3 regions of the Streptomyces sp. NPDC057543 genome follow, and region 1 is predicted to be linked to each of the others. Evidence: predicted binding sites of a transcription regulator. Region 1 holds the regulator's gene; each other region holds the start of a gene.

Region 1 (2,267 bases):
GGGCGGGGCCCACGTTCGCCAGCAGCACCTGGCGGCCGCCCCCCAGATCGAGCGTCCACTCACCGCACACCTCGTGGTGCGGCGCCACCACGACTCCGGTGGCCTCCGCCGCGTCGTGCTCGGACACGCCGTGGCGTACCGCGGAGGCGTACAGGGCGTCCGCCCCGGACTTCAGCAGGCCCGCCATGCCGACCGCCCCGTACACCTGGGCGCCGGAGAACGCCGCGGTGCCCAGCACATGGTCGAAGTGCGGGTGGCTGAGTGCGATATGCGTCACCTTGCGGCCGAGCAGGGCCTGTGCCTGAGCCCGTACTTCGGCGCCTTCGCGGAGTGTCGATCCGGTGTCGTAGAGCAGAACTCCCTCCGCCCCGACCACCAGTGCGACGGTCGCATCCCATCCGGGAAGGCGCCGGCGGCCCATTCCGTGACCGAGTCGCTCCCAGCCGAACTCTTCCCAAGAGGCATCCATACCGCGACGCTATCGGCAACGACCTGCGCGGTCTCGGGGTAGCGTGGCCGGTCGCCCTTGCTAGGCCCCCACTCGGCCGCCGTACACTGGCCGGGGGGTTGCTGGCACTCGCGACGACAGAGTGCCAGGCGGATTCCTGGGAATGAACCAGGAACGGCCCGAGAACCACGAGGAACACAGCTGGAGGTGTGCGCGATGCTCAGCGAACGCAGACTCGAAGTGCTGCGCGCCATCGTCCAGGACTATGTCGGCACCGAGGAGCCCGTGGGTTCCAAGGCGCTCACCGAGCGGCACAAGCTGGGGGTCTCTCCGGCCACCGTCCGCAACGACATGGCGGTGCTGGAGGACGAGGGCTTCATCGCCCAGCCCCACACCAGTGCGGGACGTATCCCGACGGACAAGGGCTACCGGCTCTTCGTCGACAAGCTCGCGGGCGTCAAGCCCCTCTCGTCGCCGGAACGCCGTGCCATTCACAACTTCCTCGACGGCGCGGTCGACCTCGACGACGTCGTGGGTCGCACCGTACGGCTGCTCGCGCAGCTGACCCGGCAGGTCGCCATCGTGCAGTACCCCTCGCTGACCCGGTCCACGGTGCGGCATGTGGAGCTGCTGTCGCTGGCGTCCGCCCGGCTGATGCTCGTGCTGATCACGGACACCGGCCGGGTCGAACAGCGCATGATCGACTGCCCCGCCCCGTTCGGTGAGACGTCTCTCGCCGATCTGCGGGCCCGGCTCAACAGCCGGGTCGTCGGGCGCCGCTTCGCGGATGTCCCGCAATTGGTGCAGGATCTGCCGGACTCATTCGAGAGCGAGGACCGGGGAACGGTCTCCACCGTGCTCTCCACCCTGCTCGAAACCCTCGTCGAGGAGACGGAGGAGCGGCTGATGATCGGCGGCACCTCCAACCTCACCCGCTTCGGGCACGACTTCCCTGTGGTGATCCGGCCGGTGCTGGAGGCACTGGAGGAGCAGGTCGTGCTGCTGAAGCTGCTCGGCGAGGCCAAGGACTCGGGCATGACCGTACGAATCGGGCACGAGAACGCCCACGAGGGGCTCAACTCCACGTCCGTCGTCGCGGTCGGCTACGGTTCGGGCGACGAGGCAGTCGCCAAACTCGGCGTGGTCGGACCGACCCGCATGGACTACCCCGGAACGATGGGAGCGGTACGCGCAGTGGCACGTTACGTCGGACAGATCCTGGCGGAGTCGTAAGTGGCCACGGACTACTACGCCGTACTCGGCGTGCGCCGCGACGCATCTCAGGATGAGATCAAGAAGGCATTCCGGCGGCTCGCTCGCGAGCTGCATCCGGATGTGAACCCCGATCCGAAGACCCAGGAGCGGTTCAAGGAGATCAACGCCGCCTACGAGGTGTTGTCGGACGCGCAGAAGAAGCAGGTCTACGACCTCGGCGGTGACCCGCTGTCCGCCTCCGGCGGCGGTGGCGCGGGCGGATTCGGACAGGGTGGCTTCGGCAACTTCTCCGACATCATGGACGCGTTCTTCGGTACGTCGTCGCAGCGTGGACCCCGTTCGCGCACCCGGCGCGGCCAGGACGCGATGATCCGGCTGGAGATCGATCTCGCCGAGGCCGCGTTCGGCACCACGAAGGACATCCAGGTCGACACGGCGGTCGTCTGTACGACCTGCAACGGCGAGGGCGCCGCACCCGGCACCTCCGCCCAGACCTGTGACATGTGCCGCGGCCGCGGTGAGGTCTCCCAGGTCACCCGGTCCTTCCTCGGCCAGGTCATGACCTCGCGGCCCTGCCCGCAGTGCCAGGGCTTCGGAACGGTCG
Region 2 (2,267 bases), on a different contig from region 1:
TGCACCCCGGCGACATCATCCTCACGCACTTCCGGGGCCGCAAGGACTGGGGTGCCGACATGGCCGACCTGGTCCGCGCGGTCATGAAGACCGTCACGGACAAGGGGTACGCCGTGGCCCGGCTGGAGGACTACGTATGAGAAGGGCGTACCGGGTGCTCGTCGGCCTGCTGGCAGCCGGTGCGCTCCTGACCGGCACCGCCGGGTGCGCGCAGTCGGTCGCCCCGATCGAACGGCTGGGCCGCAAGGCCGCACAGAAGGTGACCCGCCCGGCGCCGACCCCCGCGGTGGGCCCGCAGGCGCATCCGAACGGCTCCCGGGACGATCGCAGCGGCCGCAGTGACCGGCGTGACCGTGGTGGCCATGGTGATCACGGCGATCACGGGGCATCGGGGGCGCTGGTCGTCATCGCCTGCCCTCAGCCGCCGGAGTCCAGGCACTCGTGGTTGTCGCCGCCGCTGAGGCACTGGCGGCCGGACCGGCCGGGATGGTCCGAAGGGGTGGCGGCCGGCGCCGGGTGCGCGCGGCGGTAGTCCTCGTGCCCGACCTGCACCGCCGCCACGCACAGCAGGAGCACGACCGGGATCTGGAGCGCCCCCGCCCAGGGCCAGTTCTCGCGGATCAGCACCACGGCGATCAGTGCGACCGCCACCGCGATCCCGCCGAGGACGAGGACGGGCGTCCAGTCCATCGGCGGCGGGCCCGACGTCTCCGAAGCGCCGGGGTCCCACCGCGACAGGGCCAGGGAGTGGGCGGCGACCGCGCAGATCAGCCCCTCCAGGAGCACCAGCAGCAGACCCAGCGCCACATCGAGACAGCCGTTCACGGCGCGCGAGCCGTGCCGGGGCCGCAGGGCCCGCGGAGCCGACTGCCGGTACGGAGATTCGGTCATGTTCACACGGTCGTACGGAACGCCGCGGTCCGTACGACCGTTGTCCCAGTGTTGTCCGGACTGTTGTCCGGGCGGTGCCCCGGTCGGCGCGGGGCTCGGGGCGGGGAGCAGGGCGCCGGTGGACGCCACGACCGCGTGAATTGGCACTCCGCTTGACCGAGTGCTAATCGCGGTCATAGTCTCGGTGCTGGCACTCACCACTGGAGAGTGCCAGCAGTACTGTGCGACTGGCAGGTCCGGCACCCGCGACGACGGATCCACCTGGTCGCCACCCAAAGACTGTTACCCCGTGAGATCTCCGAAGGGGGAGACCGGATCGTGTCGACCGCCAGCACCAAGGTTGCGATCAAGCCGCTCGAGGACCGCATTGTGGTCCAGCCGCTCGACGCCGAGCAGACCACGGCCTCCGGCCTGGTCATTCCGGACACCGCCAAGGAGAAGCCCCAGGAGGGCGTCGTCCTGGCCGTGGGCCCGGGCCGCTTCGAGAACGGCGAGCGCCTTCCGCTCGACGTCAAGACCGGCGACGTCGTGCTCTACAGCAAGTACGGCGGCACCGAGGTGAAGTACAACGGCGAGGAGTACCTCGTCCTCTCGGCCCGCGACGTGCTCGCGATCGTCGAGAAGTAATTCACCCACGTTTGCTTCTGTTCTGCGCCCCTGGCCCCCTGCGAATAACCAGCCGGGTGGTCGGGGGCGCAGTTCGTTCGAGAGGAAAGCTCAGCAGCCATGGCGAAGATCCTGAAGTTCGACGAGGACGCCCGTCGCGCCCTTGAGCGCGGCGTCAACAAGCTTGCCGACACGGTCAAGGTGACGATCGGCCCCAAGGGCCGCAACGTCGTCATCGACAAGAAGTTCGGCGCACCCACCATCACCAACGACGGTGTCACCATCGCGCGCGAGGTCGAGCTCGACGACCCGTACGAGAACCTCGGTGCCCAGCTGGTGAAGGAGGTGGCGACCAAGACCAACGACGTCGCGGGTGACGGTACGACCACCGCCACCGTGCTGGCCCAGGCGCTCGTCCGCGAGGGTCTGCGCAACGTCGCCGCGGGTGCTTCCCCGGCCGCCCTGAAGAAGGGCATCGACGCCGCGGTCAAGGCCGTCTCCGACGAGCTCCTCGCGACCGCCCGTCCGATCGACGACAAGACCGACATCGCCGCCGTGGCCGCGCTCTCCGCGCAGGACCCGCAGGTCGGCGAGCTCATCGCCGAGGCGATGGACAAGGTCGGCAAGGACGGTGTCATCACCGTCGAGGAGTCCAACACCTTCGGCCTGGACCTCGACTTCACCGAGGGCATGGCCTTCGACAAGGGCTACCTGTCCCCGTACATGGTGACCGACCAGGAGCGTATGGAGGCCGTCCTCGACGACCCGTA
Region 3 (2,267 bases), on a different contig from region 1:
GCTTGACGGCGTTGGCGCCGGTCGCCTCGTCACCCGAGAGCTCCAGCTTCTCGAAGACGGCCGAGGCCTGGAGCAGAGCCACGCCACCACCGGCGACGATGCCCTCCTCGACGGCGGCCTTGGCGTTGCGCACCGCGTCCTCGATGCGGTGCTTGCGCTCCTTGAGCTCGACCTCGGTCGCGGCACCGGCCTTGATGACGGCCACGCCGCCGGCCAGCTTCGCGAGGCGCTCCTGGAGCTTCTCGCGGTCGTAGTCCGAGTCGGAGTTCTCGATCTCGGCACGGATCTGGTTGACGCGACCCTGAACCTGGTCGGTGTCACCGGCGCCGTCGACGATCGTCGTCTCGTCCTTGGTGATGACGACCTTGCGGGCGCGGCCGAGCAGGTCGAGACCGGCGTTCTCCAGCTTGAGGCCGACCTCCTCGGAGATGACGGTGCCACCGGTGAGGATGGCGATGTCGCCGAGCATGGCCTTGCGGCGGTCACCGAAGCCCGGGGCCTTGACGGCGACGGACTTGAAGGTGCCACGGATCTTGTTGACGACCAGGGTCGACAGGGCCTCGCCCTCGACGTCCTCGGCGATGATCAGCAGCGGCTTGCCGGACTGCATGACCTTCTCCAGCAGCGGAAGGAGGTCCTTCACGTTGCTGACCTTGGAGTTCACGATCAGGATGTACGGGTCGTCCAGCGACGACTCCATGCGCTCCATGTCCGTGGCGAAGTACGCCGAGATGTAGCCCTTGTCGAAGCGCATACCCTCGGTGAGCTCCAGCTCCAGACCGAAGGTCTGGGACTCCTCGACGGTGATGACGCCTTCCTTGCCGACCTTGTCCATGGCCTCGGCGATGAGCTCGCCGATCTGGGTGTCGGCGGCGGAGATGGAGGCGGTCGAAGCGATCTGCTCCTTGGTCTCCACGTCCTTGGCCTGCTCCAGGAGGGCGGCGGAGACGGCCTCGACGGCCTTCTCGATGCCCCGCTTGAGGGCCATCGGGTTGGCACCCGCGGCGACGTTGCGCAGGCCCTCGCGGACGAGAGCCTGGGCGAGAACGGTGGCGGTGGTCGTACCGTCGCCGGCGACGTCGTCCGTCTTCTTGGCGACCTCCTTGACCAGCTCCGCACCGATCTTCTCGTACGGGTCCTCCAGCTCGATCTCCTTGGCGATGGACACACCATCGTTGGTGATCGTGGGGGCGCCCCACTTCTTCTCAAGGACGACGTTGCGACCCTTGGGGCCAAGGGTGACCTTGACGGCGTCGGCGAGCTGGTTCATGCCGCGCTCGAGACCGCGCCGGGCCTCCTCGTCGAACGCGATGATCTTGGCCATGTGAAGTGGTCCTCCCGGACAGGGGTGGATTGCTCCGGACCGAGTGGCGCCCGCGACGGACGGCCTGCCTGACCGGTGGTTCCTTGCCCCACCGGACCTGCGGGCCTCACCGGCCCGGTCCAAGTTCTGTCACTCTCACCTGGAGAGTGCTAACGCCAATGATTAGCACTCGACCCCGGAGAGTGCAAGCGTCCGCCTCGGGATGTGGACAACGACGGCCCCCCTCGGACAGCCCCGGACACACGACACGCAGACGCGCGTCGCACGGACACGGGCGCTCGGACACACAGACGCGCGGAGGGTCCGTACCCCAGGGGTACGGACCCTCCGTGCGTGAGTAGTGCGTGAGTATTGTCGTTGGCCGACCGCGTCGAGCTCAGCCGACGGCGAGCTTGACCATGTCCGCCTGCGGCCCCTTCTGGCCCTGCGAGATCTCGAATTCAACTCGCTGACCCTCTTCGAGGGTGCGGTACCCGTCCATCTGGATCGCGCTGTAGTGGACGAAAACATCCGCACCACCGTCGACCGCGATGAAGCCGTACCCCTTCTCCGCGTTGAACCACTTGACGGTGCCCTGAGCCATGCCTAACTCCCCTATTACTGGCCCTTGCACAGGACCGCACTTCGCGGACCCGGGTCAGAACTCACCCTCCGACAGGAGAGGGTGCGTGCGCCGGAACGCGTCGACCGCGGCCGAATGTATCTGCCCAACTGCCCTCTGCAACAGGTCAATCGGACGAGAATTCTGGGCAGCACCGAACGCCCGATTATGAGGAATTCATGAGATTCCAGGGCAAGTCGGGCCGGGCAAAGGTGACTTATGGCGCAAGGAGATCGACTACTTTGGCTGCTTCTTGTCGTGGCCGGGCGCATTCTCATATGCGGGCGGCACGGGCAGCTGGGGGGACTTCCCACACTGTACCGCGCTCAACCATGCAGAATT

The links. Region 1 encodes HrcA, which represses chaperone genes, less so after heat shock. Its sites were predicted from a motif close to TTNGCACTCNGNNNNNCNGAGTGCNAA; they were not measured.
Region 2: a site for HrcA is predicted at 1,032-1,058, ahead of groES (co-chaperone GroES). Genes of this name have one in related genera too.
Region 3: a site for HrcA is predicted at 1,487-1,513, ahead of groL (chaperonin GroEL). Genes of this name have one in related genera too.

The regions. Positions count from the first base shown of each region.
Region 1 is NZ_JBHVFF010000466.1:659-2,925, reverse strand. Features, by position in the region: gene ACFU8Q_RS39810 (MBL fold metallo-hydrolase) at 1-469, opposite strand, end outside; gene hrcA (heat-inducible transcriptional repressor HrcA) at 665-1,681, shown strand; gene dnaJ (molecular chaperone DnaJ) at 1,682-2,267, shown strand, end outside.
Region 2 is NZ_JBHVFF010000165.1:16,149-18,415, reverse strand. Features, by position in the region: partial or broken gene ACFU8Q_RS25350 (polysaccharide deacetylase family protein) at 1-140, shown strand, start outside; gene ACFU8Q_RS25345 (DUF6234 family protein) at 418-891, opposite strand; gene groES (co-chaperone GroES) at 1,210-1,518, shown strand; gene groL (chaperonin GroEL) at 1,618-2,267, shown strand, end outside.
Region 3 is NZ_JBHVFF010000028.1:11,400-13,666, forward strand. Features, by position in the region: gene groL (chaperonin GroEL) at 1-1,324, opposite strand, end outside; gene ACFU8Q_RS07745 (cold-shock protein) at 1,701-1,907, opposite strand.